One region of the Peribacillus sp. YIM B13481 genome, then DNA from elsewhere that is predicted to be linked to it. Evidence: riboswitches for the same ligand, from Rfam matches in the RefSeq annotation. Region 1 holds a riboswitch; the other holds the start of a gene.
The links. A riboswitch is a leader RNA that binds a small molecule or an ion and turns the genes downstream of it on or off. The one in region 1 is predicted to bind S-adenosylmethionine.

Region 1 (6,214 bases):
ACAGGTCCACCTTTTTCTTCGCTTTCGCTGTCTGTGTAACAGAAATGGGTGTACTCATCCTAATTTCCTCCTGTTGAATAGAATAGTAGTTCTTCTTCATTCGTTTTGCTTGTTTCTAGTTCGATGACAGTGCTCCCGTCATATAACACGTATGTCCGGTTAGTAATGCCAATGATTTCGGAGAGCTCGGATGATGCATAAATGATCGCTTTCCCATCCCTCGCAAGCTTTGCAATCATTTCGAATATATCCTTCTTGGCTCCAACATCGACACCTTTCGTTGGTTCATCGAATATGTATACATCCGCAGCGGCTATAAGCCATTTTCCAATGGCAACCTTTTGCTGGTTACCACCTGAAAGGTTTTCTACTTTCACCTCCCCGGAAGGAGTTTTTATGCCGAGACTTGCGATCATTTCCTTCGCTTTTTCCATTTCCGCCTTACGATCCACAAAACTGAATGTCTTGCAGAATTTGCCGATACTGGCTGCAGTCAAGTTCGCCGATACTGATTCCTGAACAAGGACCCCTTCTTTCCTGCGTTCCTCAGGTATAAGTGCCAGACCGCTTTTTACTGCTTGGTGCGGAGATTTCAAAGAAAGCTTTCGGCCATTTAGGATGATTTCACCTGCTGTAATCGAAGTATGACCGAAAAGGCTTTTACACAACTCCGTTTTCCCAGACCCGACCAACCCTGCCAAGCCGATTATCTCCCCTGCTTTAATATGCAGACTGACATTTTTAACTTTCTCTGTATCTGACAATCCCTTCACTTCCAGAATAACGTCGCCAATCGAAGAATTCACTTCAGGGAACTGTTCATCCATGGTTTTCCCTAGCATATTCTCTATCACTTCGTTACGGGTGATGTCTTCCATTTTTCGACAAGTGACAAGCTCCCCATTCCTCATGATCGTAATTTCCTCACAGATTTCAAAAATCTCAGGCAGACGATGTGAAATGAAAATGACTCCAACACCTTTTTGCTTTAATTCATTTACAATTCGAAAAAGTTCTGTCGTTTCTGTATGACTTAACGGAGCAGTTGGTTCGTCGAGAATCAGGAATTTGCATTCTGTCGAAACGGCTCTTGCTATCAGGACCATCTGTTTTTCAGCCAAAGTAAGGTCTCTTACCAGCTTTTTCGAAGGGACACGAATTTTCATATCTTCAAGAATTAAAGAGGCTTGGTTGTGTAGCTCTTTCCATTGAACTATCTGTTTTTTTCCCATGTTTTGGACCATATCATTCAACATTATATTTTCCCCAACGGTTAAATAAGGGATGAGGGCCGTATCTACTTCCTGATAAACTATTTGAATCCCCTGTTCCTGCGCCGCTTTGGGCGAGCGGATATCCTGCTTTATCCCATCAATAAAAATGTCACCTGAATAATGAACATGGGCTCCCGATAAAACCTTCATTAACGTCGATTTCCCTGCTCCGTTTGCACCGACCAATGCGTGGGTTGCCCCTGATTGTATAGAAAAGTCAACTTCACTAAGCGCCTTCACTCCTGGAAATTCAATCGAGATTTTCTTCATTTCAAGTTGCGTGCCCATGTCCATTCCCCCTTATTGAACAGACACTCCCTTCACTTGAAAGAGAGTGTCCCCTTTTACTTTTTATAATGAGCTTTCAAAACTTTCATCCAATCTTCTTCAAATTCCGTTGATACACCCCATCCTTCGACAATACCAGACAGATTTGCCATGTTTACGGCTTCTTTTGAGGCTTGGATTTGCTTTTGTGAAATAAGTGATGCCTCTAAGTCATAGGTTTGCGGTGTTTTTTCGCCCGCTAATTTTTTTGCCAATATCCTCATATTCACTGCACCAATCAACTTGGGATCGACGGCTGCCGTGTAGGACCATGAGCTAGCGGCCGATTGGATTTCCTGAAGATCTGCATTCGATACATCAATTCCGTATATCTTCACTTCATCGCGGCCCGCTTCTTTAATCGCCCGGGCGGCACCGATAGCGAAGGCATCCCATGTTGCGAAAATGGCATCCAATTTACCTTTTGGGTATTTATTCAGCATTGCGGCTACTGCATTTTGTGTTTGAACCGAAGTATCTGCAGATGCCACTCCGAATCTTTCGACTTCCCTAATTCCAGGATTTTCTTTTAATTTTTCCTGATAAACTGAATTTCTTCTCACCATTGGAGGAAAACCATCCACCCAAAGGTAAGCAATCGCAGCTTCACCTTTCTGTTCTTCTATCAGTTTATCAAAAGCCAGTGTTGCCAACGCTTCATCATCCTGTGAAGTTAATGTCACACCTTCTATTTTAGATAAATCGCTAATTGAATCGAATGTGACAACGCTTTTACCTGCATCAACCAACTTTTGAACGTCATTCACTGTTGCTGCATCATCACCATGGGAGATGATATAGCCGTCATAATCTTCCTGCAAAGCCTGCGCGATCGCATCATGGAATTTAGCCGTATCCCCATTGGCTGTATACGTATCCACTTGAAAGCCCATTGCTTCTCCTTCTTCCTTCGCTCCAGCAAGGTACTGGGCCGTATGATCATCACCGCCAATTTTACGGATCACTTTTATTTTGGCCCCTTCCCCATCAGCAAATCTTTCCGGTACATTTTCAAATGATACTTTTTCTTCTTTCTTCGATTCTGTGGAACTCTGTCCTGTAGAACAACCCGTTAAAAGCAACGCCGAAGTGATGGCTGAAACGAATATCCCTTTAATAGATCTTCCCATCTTGTTTCCCTCCACATTCTCTTATTATTCTTATCAGTTAAGTTGGTGTAAATCATAAAATAAAAACCTCTCTAGTAATAGAGAGGTTTAATCAGCTGTATTGCAGACTTATCCCTCTCTTATCTGTCAAAACATTTCTGTTTTGCAGGATTTAGCACCAATTCCTAATGGAACGGTTGCTGGGCATCTTAGGGCCAGTCCCTCCGCCACTCTTGATAAGAGAATATATCGTGTTACGTTTTTCGTAATTATCACTTTATAGGGATATAGTCGTAAAGTCAATAGTTTTTCGAATATTTGAAATGTTCCCTACTACTTTTATTTTCTTTGAAGCTGGGCTAGACGCTTTTTCTCAATTTTTTCAAGTCTCTCCAACTGACGTAGTTTCACTTCGAACACAGTGATCGGATCACGGTAAACTTCCGGATTTTCTTTCATATGCTCCAATGCAGCCTGGTAGTCTTTAATTTCTGTCTGCGTTTGCTCTATTGTTTTTTGAAGTAAGGCAAATGAGCTGCGATAGAAAAGTGAGATGTCCCGATCTAAAGATTTTTCAAACAATCCAAATTGGGTAAGGAAGCGTTCAGTGATCATTTCCGCAACATCCTGGTAATCTTCACTTTCCAAGTATTTCTTATAACGATTGTACATATTGGCTTTATTTTGCGGTATTGCCCCAAACAGCTTTCCTGCTCCTTTAAGCAGCAATTGTGATGGAGTCCTTCGCAAAAGGATATTAACGTCATCGATGCGGATACTGCTTGTCATCCGGTCAGCATCACGGCGCCAGTCATCCAATACCCTGAAGTCACCTGCCAGCATAATCCGTTCTTCTTTGTATAATTCATTGAATCCGGCACTCATCTCATCCATAAACTGTTGGCTTTGTGAGAACTCCATTTGGGAACTAGCAATCCAATCTTGAAGAGAACGGTAATATTGAGGCATGATCTTGTCAGAAATGAAGGCTTGAATCCGCTCATTCATTTCGTGGTTCAACTGTATATGGACCTGACTGAAATCACTGCTTTCCGTTAACGATTTAGAGCAATCTCTCAGTAATTCAGGAATTTTAGAAGAAAGCTGACTTTTCACTTCATCCTTAAGCACACGGTACGACCTTATGATATTTTCACTTTTTTCTTTTTCTAAATCAGCCAGTTGATTGACCGCACCATTCAATTTGACTTCCATCTGTTCATTCCAAGAGATGGAATGCTCGCATTTCCGTTCATTGGCTGTCCGTTTTTCTAACAGATAAGATAAAGTTTTACGAATGAAAGCAAGGATTTTTTCAGATCTTCTTTCTTTCCAATTATCATCTTGATAATTCGATTGAAGGAATGCAGAAAGGTCATTCAACTGCTGCTTGCTGTCATAAAGTTTAGAGAAAGCGAACACTTTCGCATTCGGGAAATATGCATTCACTTTATCCCATGTTTCGTCTTCCATCCGGACCGCGACTTGATCACTGTATATCGTATCCATTTTATTTAATAAGAAATGAATCGGCAGTTTCGGAGCCATCATTTGAATTTCCAATAACAGGTCCCGTTCACTACCGGTGAAAGGCGCCCGGGCATCAAGAACGAACATCAGGCCATCACTGCCATGTAAATAGCCTTGGAAATCCGATTCCACGCTTTTTTCCCCATTGAACCCCGGTGTATCCAATAATCGCAGACGATTATTTCTAAGATAGTCACTAATAAGCGTCACATCGACAATAGTCCCGCGCTGGCGGCGTGTTTCATCCAATTCAGTTAGCTCCATGACAACCTTGCTATCTGTATCGGTAATTTCAAGGATTTCCAAATCATCCCCGTCTTTGACGCTGACTAGTGAAGAATGATCTTCGGCAGCGATGCTCTCGCCAACTATTGACTGTATAAAGGATGTCTTGCCATTTCCTGTACTTCCCACAAGAAGAAGATTGAAATTTCCGGTATCCTTAAGCCCCTCGACCATCCATTTAAGCTTATTGCCAACCCTTAAATCATTCTCTTCAGCCCATTGGATGATAGAATTGAACAGTTTCTCTCCCGCTTCCAGTCCGCCTCCCAATTTAGGCGATTTCGAAAGCAGGCTTTCTGCATCCTGAATGACCAGCGCATTAATCGTATCCGGGAAGATTTCATTCCAGGACAGCGCGGATGCCGCCGCAAACAGCGAAAGCTCCCCATCTGCGATTTTCAGCCAGTTTTCCAGCAACCTTGGCACGACAGGGCTTAAATCTTTGATTAGGTGCGTTCCTTCCAACAGACCTGCATATGCATCCCTGTAATAGACGGAAAGCTCATCCCATACATCCCCTTGGTTTAATTCGATGGTATCTATCAAGTTATTAATCACTCTTAGCCATTCAAAATAAGAATCGGTATATTTATAATTTTTCCAGAGGGCAACCGTCACCTTTTCGAAACGACCCTGGTCAAGTGTGTATAGCGAACCAAGGACAGTTGAAAAGTAGTCCGGATCCATCGATTGGGCAACCCCCTGCTGGATATACGTTTTCAGCACATCGAACCAGCCCATTGATTCTGTACGGATACTTTCATTCGCCGCTAATACCACCGCACTGTTCCAATCCTTTTGTTCTTCAAAAAAGGCTCGTGCGATTTCCGTGACATTCGGATAGTCAGGTTGAAACTCTACTGCTTCTTTCACGACTTTGGAAGCCAAATCATTTCTAGATTCAACTATGTACAGGGAAAACAGTTGCAAAAGAACCTCCGTTTTCAAAACCGCTTCATTCGTATCGACGGATTTATAAATATCCTCTGCGGTTGAATACATTTCCAGTTCAAAATAAGCATCAGCGATGTTTTTCTTCGCCCATGAACCAAGTTCACCTTCTATGTTTTCCCATTTAAAAATGGCTGCTTCAAAGTCATGGTGCTGAAAGTATACTTCACCTTGAGCGAATCGAATTGCCGTTAAATCCGCTCTTTCTTTTTTTTGTTCCACGAGAAACATTTCACCCAAAGCTTGAATGGGGTGTTTCCTTGTATCCTCAATCATCGTTTCATAATATTTTTTCCCGATCAGCCGTTCGTCCATCTTTATTCCCCCGATATATTTCATATTTTCAATTAAAGGATAATCACTAATTTGAAAAGCAGTCAAGAAGCCCTAACATGCAATTAATAGGTTCCTTTAGTTAAGAAAATCATTTGTAAAACCTTAAAATGTTATTTTAACAAAACAATATGGTAACAACATGTCACCACTCTTACAATTTTAAAACAGAAACGAATGGAACTGTAATGATTTTAATGAACCGATACAGAGATGTCATTTCCATATTCGAGAAATTATGTTTTTTCTAGTTTAACCGGTATCTAAAAAGTTTAGCGAACCATTCTTTATACATCTAAATTACCAGAAGTCCAGCCCTTTAACTACCTAAAACTAAAAACGGTAATAAGACAAATCCTCTACCCCACTCATTACTAATATCCCATTTAATCGTTCATATAAAAA
Region 2 (6,214 bases), on a different contig from region 1:
AATTTCCAGATTTCCGTTTTATTTTTAGCGATTAGTGGATTTTCCGACCAAAATTTCTCGTAAACCATTACATTTCCTCCTTGATTAGATCGCTTTCTTTGCTGTCAAATAGCCGATTACCTGTTCAACGCATTCTTCAATGCTGTATTGGTCGGATTCTAAAATGATTTCCGGTTGTTCAGGTTCTTCGTATGGAGAGTCGATTCCGGTAAAGTCTTTAATGATTCCCTTACGCGCCTTGTCATACAGACCTTTTGGATCACGCACTTCGCACTCTTCGATCGGACATTTTATGTATACTTCAATAAACTCGCCTTCTTCGAGTAAATCACGTACAATCTGCCGATCAGCTCTAAAAGGTGATATGAAGGCGGTCAATACGAACTGCCCACTATCCACGAAGAGCTTGGAAACCTCACCTATCCGCCTGATATTCTCGGTTCGATCCTCTTCAGAAAAACCTAAATCTTTATTTAAACCATGGCGGATATTATCACCATCCAAAACATAACTTCGAATATTCCGATTATATAACTCTTTAGCGACCGCGTTAGCAATCGTTGATTTTCCGGAACCCGAGAGTCCTGTAAACCAAAGAACTGTGCTATCATGCCCGTTCTGCTTCCGGCGGAGCTCTTTGGTCAATGACGTTTCATGCCAAGTGACATTCGTACTTTTACTCATATAATAATCCCCCTCATCATGTGATCCTTCAATTTATGTCCAATCAGTTATAAACTTCATTCTTTTTTAGACCTTCGATCAGCACCTCGATGACTTCTTTACGGCTAAAGGTAGCTGGAGGAATTTCTCCATTTCGCAACATTTCCCTTACCTTCGTTCCGGAAAGGATGACATGGTCTTCCTTTCCATGCGGACAAGTTTTAGCTGAAGCCATATTGCCACATGCTTTACAGTAAAAACTATGTTCAAAGAATAATAGTGTGATCCCTAATTCATCCGCGTTAAAATTCCCAAAGATTTTTTGAGCATCATATGTGCCGTAATAATCGCCCACACCCGCATGATCACGTCCGACGATAAAATGGGTGCAACCATAATTTTTACGGACCATCGCATGGAAAATGGCTTCTCTTGGTCCTGCATAACGCATGGCAGCAGGGAAAACGGCAAGAGAGACACGATCCTTGGGATAATATTTATCAAGCAGCACTTTATAGCTCTCCATTCGTACATCTGCCGGAATGTCATCGGATTTAGTGGCCCCTACAAGAGGGTTTAAGAATAAGCCATCGACAATCTCCAAAGCTGTCTTTTGAATGTATTCATGCGCACGGTGAACAGGGTTCCTCGTTTGGAATCCGACAACGGTTTCCCAGCCTTTTTCAGCAAAGGCTTTCCTTGTCTCAACTGGGTCCAAATAATGGGCTTGAAATAGCGGACGCTTTATTCTCTTGACTAATTTTATTTCTCCGCCGACATATACATCCCCGCGGTTATATAAATTTCTTACTCCAGGATGCTCCCCATCATCCGTTTGATATACTAAAGTCGCTTCCAATTGTTTATCGGGAGTGAAAATATCAGAAACGGAGAGGACCCCATATGTTTCACCCTCATGAGTCAGCTTCACTTCTTCACCTATAATAAGAGATTCTGCAGCTTTTTCAGTCAAAGGCAGCGTAATCGGGATGCTCCAAACATGGCCGCTGCTAAGTCTCATATCCTTGACAACTGTCTCATAATCACTTTTCGTAAAGAATCCTTTAATCGGACTGTAGGCACCAGTGCCTATCAATTCAAGGTCACTTAATGCTATTTCATCAATTTCGATTGACTTTGTTATTTTACTAAAATCATATTTTGGTTCCCAAAGATCGATTAATGTTCCTCCGTGCGGTAGACTGATTGTCATGCTAATTTCCCCCTATGGTTTCTATTTATTTTAAGATAAATGCAATCCGCATTCTGTTTTTTGCGCACCTTGCCAACGGCCTGAGCGTAAGTCATCGGCATTGATGGCAGGTGCTGTACACGTTTTACAGCCAATGCTCGGATATCCATTATCATGCAGGATATTATACGGAAGTCCATTTTTGTGGGCGTAACGCCAAACATCTTTCCATGTCCAATGAATGAGTGGACATATTTTAATCGATTTGAACTTATTATCCTTGTTGATATACTCGGTCAGCGCCCTTGTTTCGGATTGCTCCCTCCGCAGTCCAGAAAGCCAGGCTGTTGCCGTTGAAAGCACATCAGTAAGCGGAGTGATTTTCCGGATGTTACAACACTTATTGGAATCACTAACCCATAATTCATCTCCATATTCCGCTGCTTGTTCCTCAAGCGTCAAGGCAGGTTTCTTCATTTCGATCGAAAGCTTTGGATATCTCTTTTTCACTTGATCGATCAGTTGGTAAGTTTCCTCGAAATGTACATCTGTATCCAGGAAAACAATTTTTGCCGATGGGTTGACCTTCGCCAATAAATCCGTAAGCACGATGCCTTCAATACCAAAACTACAGGCATAAATGAGTTTGTTTCCATATTGTTCATTCGCCCATTGCAGAACTTCCAAAGCACCTTTTGTCTCACTATCTTCAGGAAATGCAGGTAAATCCCCGGTGTTGAAATTTTTATAATTTATTAATGCAGCCAACTTTATTACCCCCTCTAAGAACTTGCTCTATGTTTCACAGGTTAGAGTAACTGTAGATCCATTCCCGTTGTAATCTTCTCGAGTTATATGATCCTAGGAAAAAGAGACGAATCTAACCAATACTCTTTTTATATCAGTTAAACCCGCCTCTAGTTTTTCTAGTCAGCAGATACCTTATTTAATTCTTAGTTTTTCATTTCTTTCCATTTGAATGATTTTACCATCTTGGACAATAAGTGTAATGGATCCATATTTCATTGAATTAAGCATTTCTTGAAGTCGTTCAAATATTTCTGCAAGCTGATTCTCTTTATCCAAACCTGTTCCCCCTTTAAGGAATTCCGGAATATCTTTTTTTAGAGGCTGATTAAACGAATTTCTTAAATTTATATAATTCCTAACAACCTTACATTGCTATGGTTTGCCAATAATTTTTTCGAAAAACAAAAATCTTTCCATGATGGAAAGATTCCAAGGTAAATATTCATTACCTTATCTTCCAAAATGATCAACATTTTGTTGGATGTAGCACCTTGCATATCATGCAGGTTGCTGGACTTCAAAGGGCCAATTCCCTCCGTCGCTCTGGATAAGTTTTATTATTTTAAATATTAACATAAATTTAATCCTTGTCAATGGAGTTTTCTTATAAATTAACTTGGTTTAATATACTGGATGAACTGTTATTTTTATACACACTATTCCATTAATGATTTTATGTTCATTTAAATACGAAAATAGACTCATTTTTTTAGTTAAAGTCTCCAAAAAAATGCGCCTATTTCATTAATTAGCCTATTATTGACGTCTGGAATTATTTTTAAAAAAAATATTCGAATACCAGTCCTTTTGTTGAAGTCGATAGCTTGCAGCCATTAATTCCTTAATTGAATCGCTTCTACAAATTCCTGAACCTGACTCTGAACCCGATCCACTAAATTCAAATCATTAATCGGGTTTTCTGAATTCTGTTTATCTATTTCCTTATCCACAAAATATATGCCCTGCAACGGCTCGCCTTTCAATATTGAAATTAATGGTTTAAGCGCGTAGTCTATCGCCAATAAATGCCTGTTACTTCCGCCAATCATAATTGGCAGCACTGGCTTTCCCTTAAAAGCTCCTTCTGGCAGCATATCAATCAAGGCTTTCAATATGCCTGTGTAAGAGGCCTTATATACAGGTGAACCAATAATAATTCCTCTAGCTTCTTGAATTTTTTCTGAAAGCTTTAAAATTTCTTCACTATTATATTTCCCCTGGAATAAATCATCTGCTGAGAATTCCGTAATTGAGTAATAAGTTGTGGTAAATCCTTCTTTTTCAACTAAAGATTGAATATGTTTTAGTGATATGTCCGTTCTTGATGGAACCGCTGGACTTCCTGATAAAATTACGATTTCGCTCATTATAAATCCCCTCCATGTTACATGATTTCCAGATAAAATCCTCATAATGTCATATCGTGCAGTATGTATTTATCGTAATAGTCTGAAAAATATAAGTCAAATTTTACACACCTGTTTATTTAATTCACGAATTGACTTCGTCAATAAGAATGATCGCTACCCATTCAAAAATAAAACGGTCATATTTACGACTTGATGCTCATGCCTTTAAATATGACCGTTTTATTATGTATGATTGTTTTTCCCATGAATACCATAAACCAAAAGTTGAGCAATGCTCTTAATTCGCTCAGCAGTAAAATATGGTTCCTTTTTCTGTTGATGAATCTCATAATGAGTGGATAACGCCAATGTGAAGGAAATGATCCCTACATTAAATAGAATAATATCAGAAATATAATGTATCTCTCCGCTATCTATTCTTTTTTGTATTTCTACATGTTTGGCATTCGGCTTGAAAATCTGATCCACATATTGCTTTGAAATATCTTGATCGAATTGCGTTTCCCGAAATAATATCGAAAATTGTTCTTTATTTTCCAGAATTTTGTTTATCATGGTGCAAACGTGATTCTCCACAAGATCATCCGTAGATAGATGGCTAGTCCCGTCTTCAGACTCCTCTTTTTCATTAGGAGTAATTGTAGCCAGAAGCAAATCTTTTTTGCTTTCAAAGTATTTATAAATAGTAGCTTCGGAAACATTGCATGCAGAGGCAATTTCATTCGTTCTTGTCATGTCAAAACCTTTGGTGGCAAAAAGCGTCCGGGCTACATTTATGATTCGTTCTTTGGTTTGCTGCCCTTTTTTCAAAAATATCAACCTTCTTTTATAAAGATAAGACCGGTTTCACCAATCTATTTCCCATGATATCTCGATGGTGCTAATCGGTCAATATTACCATTGATCTATAGAAATCAATATTCCCAAATATCATATATAGAAAATCATTTAAAAGATGCATAGCCATCATCAACCATGACTACACTTCCATTGATTGCATCCGCTTCTTCCAAAGATAATAGATAGACAGCATTTGCGATTGCTTCTGGCTTAATTAATTTACCGCGCATTTGACTTGCATGCAATTTATCGATGATTCCCATATCCTTATAGCCTTGTATGATTGGAGTGTCAACACCCCCTGGTGCAATGCCCACTACGCGTATTCCGTAAGCACCCAATTCCAAAGCAGCTGTCTGTGTCATCATCCTTACGGCGCCTTTAGACGCTTGATAGGCGAAAGTCCCGTGGGAAGCTAAGTAGCCAAACACAGAGGCTGTATTTATAATGACACCATTGTTACCTAGTTCCTTCATTTTTCGTCCCGCTGCCATGATTCCAAAGGCCACTCCATGCTGGTTCACACCAATCGTTTTGAAGTACCCTTCCATATCTTGATCGAGGATCATCCCACCGCCCCCGATGCCGGCATTATTAAACATGATATCGATCCTTCCGTATGCTTCCACCGCTTTATTGATTAACGCTTCAACCTCTTCAAGCTTAGAAACATCCGTTTTTACATAAATGGCCTCTCCGCCATCCGCTTTAATCCGTTCAACGGTTTCCTGTCCCATTTCATCATTAAAATCCGCAACAACGACCTTGTCCCCTTTTTCTGCGAATTTCAAGCATGCTGCTCGGCCAATTCCGCTTGCTCCTCCTGTAATAACTGCAACTCTTGCTGTCATATACATTCCCCTTTCAAAGCCAAAATAAAAATGTAAGTAAATACTTACTTTTTTTATTATAGAACTATAGAATAGTAAATTCAAGCAATATATTATTTTAATCACTTTCAGTCAATAATGCATAAAAGTAAAAGCTGTCCTAATGATAGGATAGCTTTTACTTTGGTTAACAGGTTTTCAATTCTTCTTTAAATATGGATGTCTTCACCATTTCTATGAAAAGCTGCATGAAACGATCATCCCCTGTTAATTCTGGATGAAAAGCACTGACAAGGACATGTTCTTGTCTCGCAGCCACAACATTCTCTTCATAAACAGCCAATATCTCCACATCTTCTCCAATACCATCCGCGAATGGCGCCCGGATGAAAACTGCCTTAAAAGGTTCTTCCAGTCCTTTGATTGATAGTTCGGCCTCGAAACTATCCCTTTGGCGGCCAAACCCGTTTCTTTTCACGGAAATGTCCATTAGTTCAAGATAGGCCTTC

Region 2: another riboswitch for S-adenosylmethionine. It lies ahead of ACFX4X_RS19970 (YezD family protein); the one in region 1 lies ahead of ACFX4X_RS24040 (sugar ABC transporter substrate-binding protein).

The regions. Positions count from the first base shown of each region.
Region 1 is NZ_JBHZPE010000081.1:5,140-11,353, reverse strand. Features, by position in the region: partial or broken gene ACFX4X_RS24050 (ABC transporter permease) at 1-58, opposite strand, end outside; gene ACFX4X_RS24045 (sugar ABC transporter ATP-binding protein) at 60-1,562, opposite strand; gene ACFX4X_RS24040 (sugar ABC transporter substrate-binding protein) at 1,619-2,731, opposite strand; SAM riboswitch class I at 2,848-2,953, opposite strand; gene ACFX4X_RS24035 (GTPase domain-containing protein) at 3,050-5,791, opposite strand.
Region 2 is NZ_JBHZPE010000044.1:25,851-32,064, reverse strand. Features, by position in the region: gene ACFX4X_RS19990 (nitrite/sulfite reductase) at 1-68, opposite strand, end outside; gene cysC (adenylyl-sulfate kinase) at 85-684, opposite strand; gene sat (sulfate adenylyltransferase) at 728-1,876, opposite strand; gene ACFX4X_RS19975 (phosphoadenylyl-sulfate reductase) at 1,907-2,611, opposite strand; gene ACFX4X_RS19970 (YezD family protein) at 2,798-2,914, opposite strand; SAM riboswitch class I at 3,113-3,219, opposite strand; gene ssuE (NADPH-dependent FMN reductase) at 3,499-4,032, opposite strand; gene ACFX4X_RS19960 (TetR/AcrR family transcriptional regulator) at 4,258-4,845, opposite strand; gene ACFX4X_RS19955 (SDR family NAD(P)-dependent oxidoreductase) at 4,980-5,726, opposite strand; gene pdxT (pyridoxal 5'-phosphate synthase glutaminase subunit PdxT) at 5,893-6,214, opposite strand, start outside.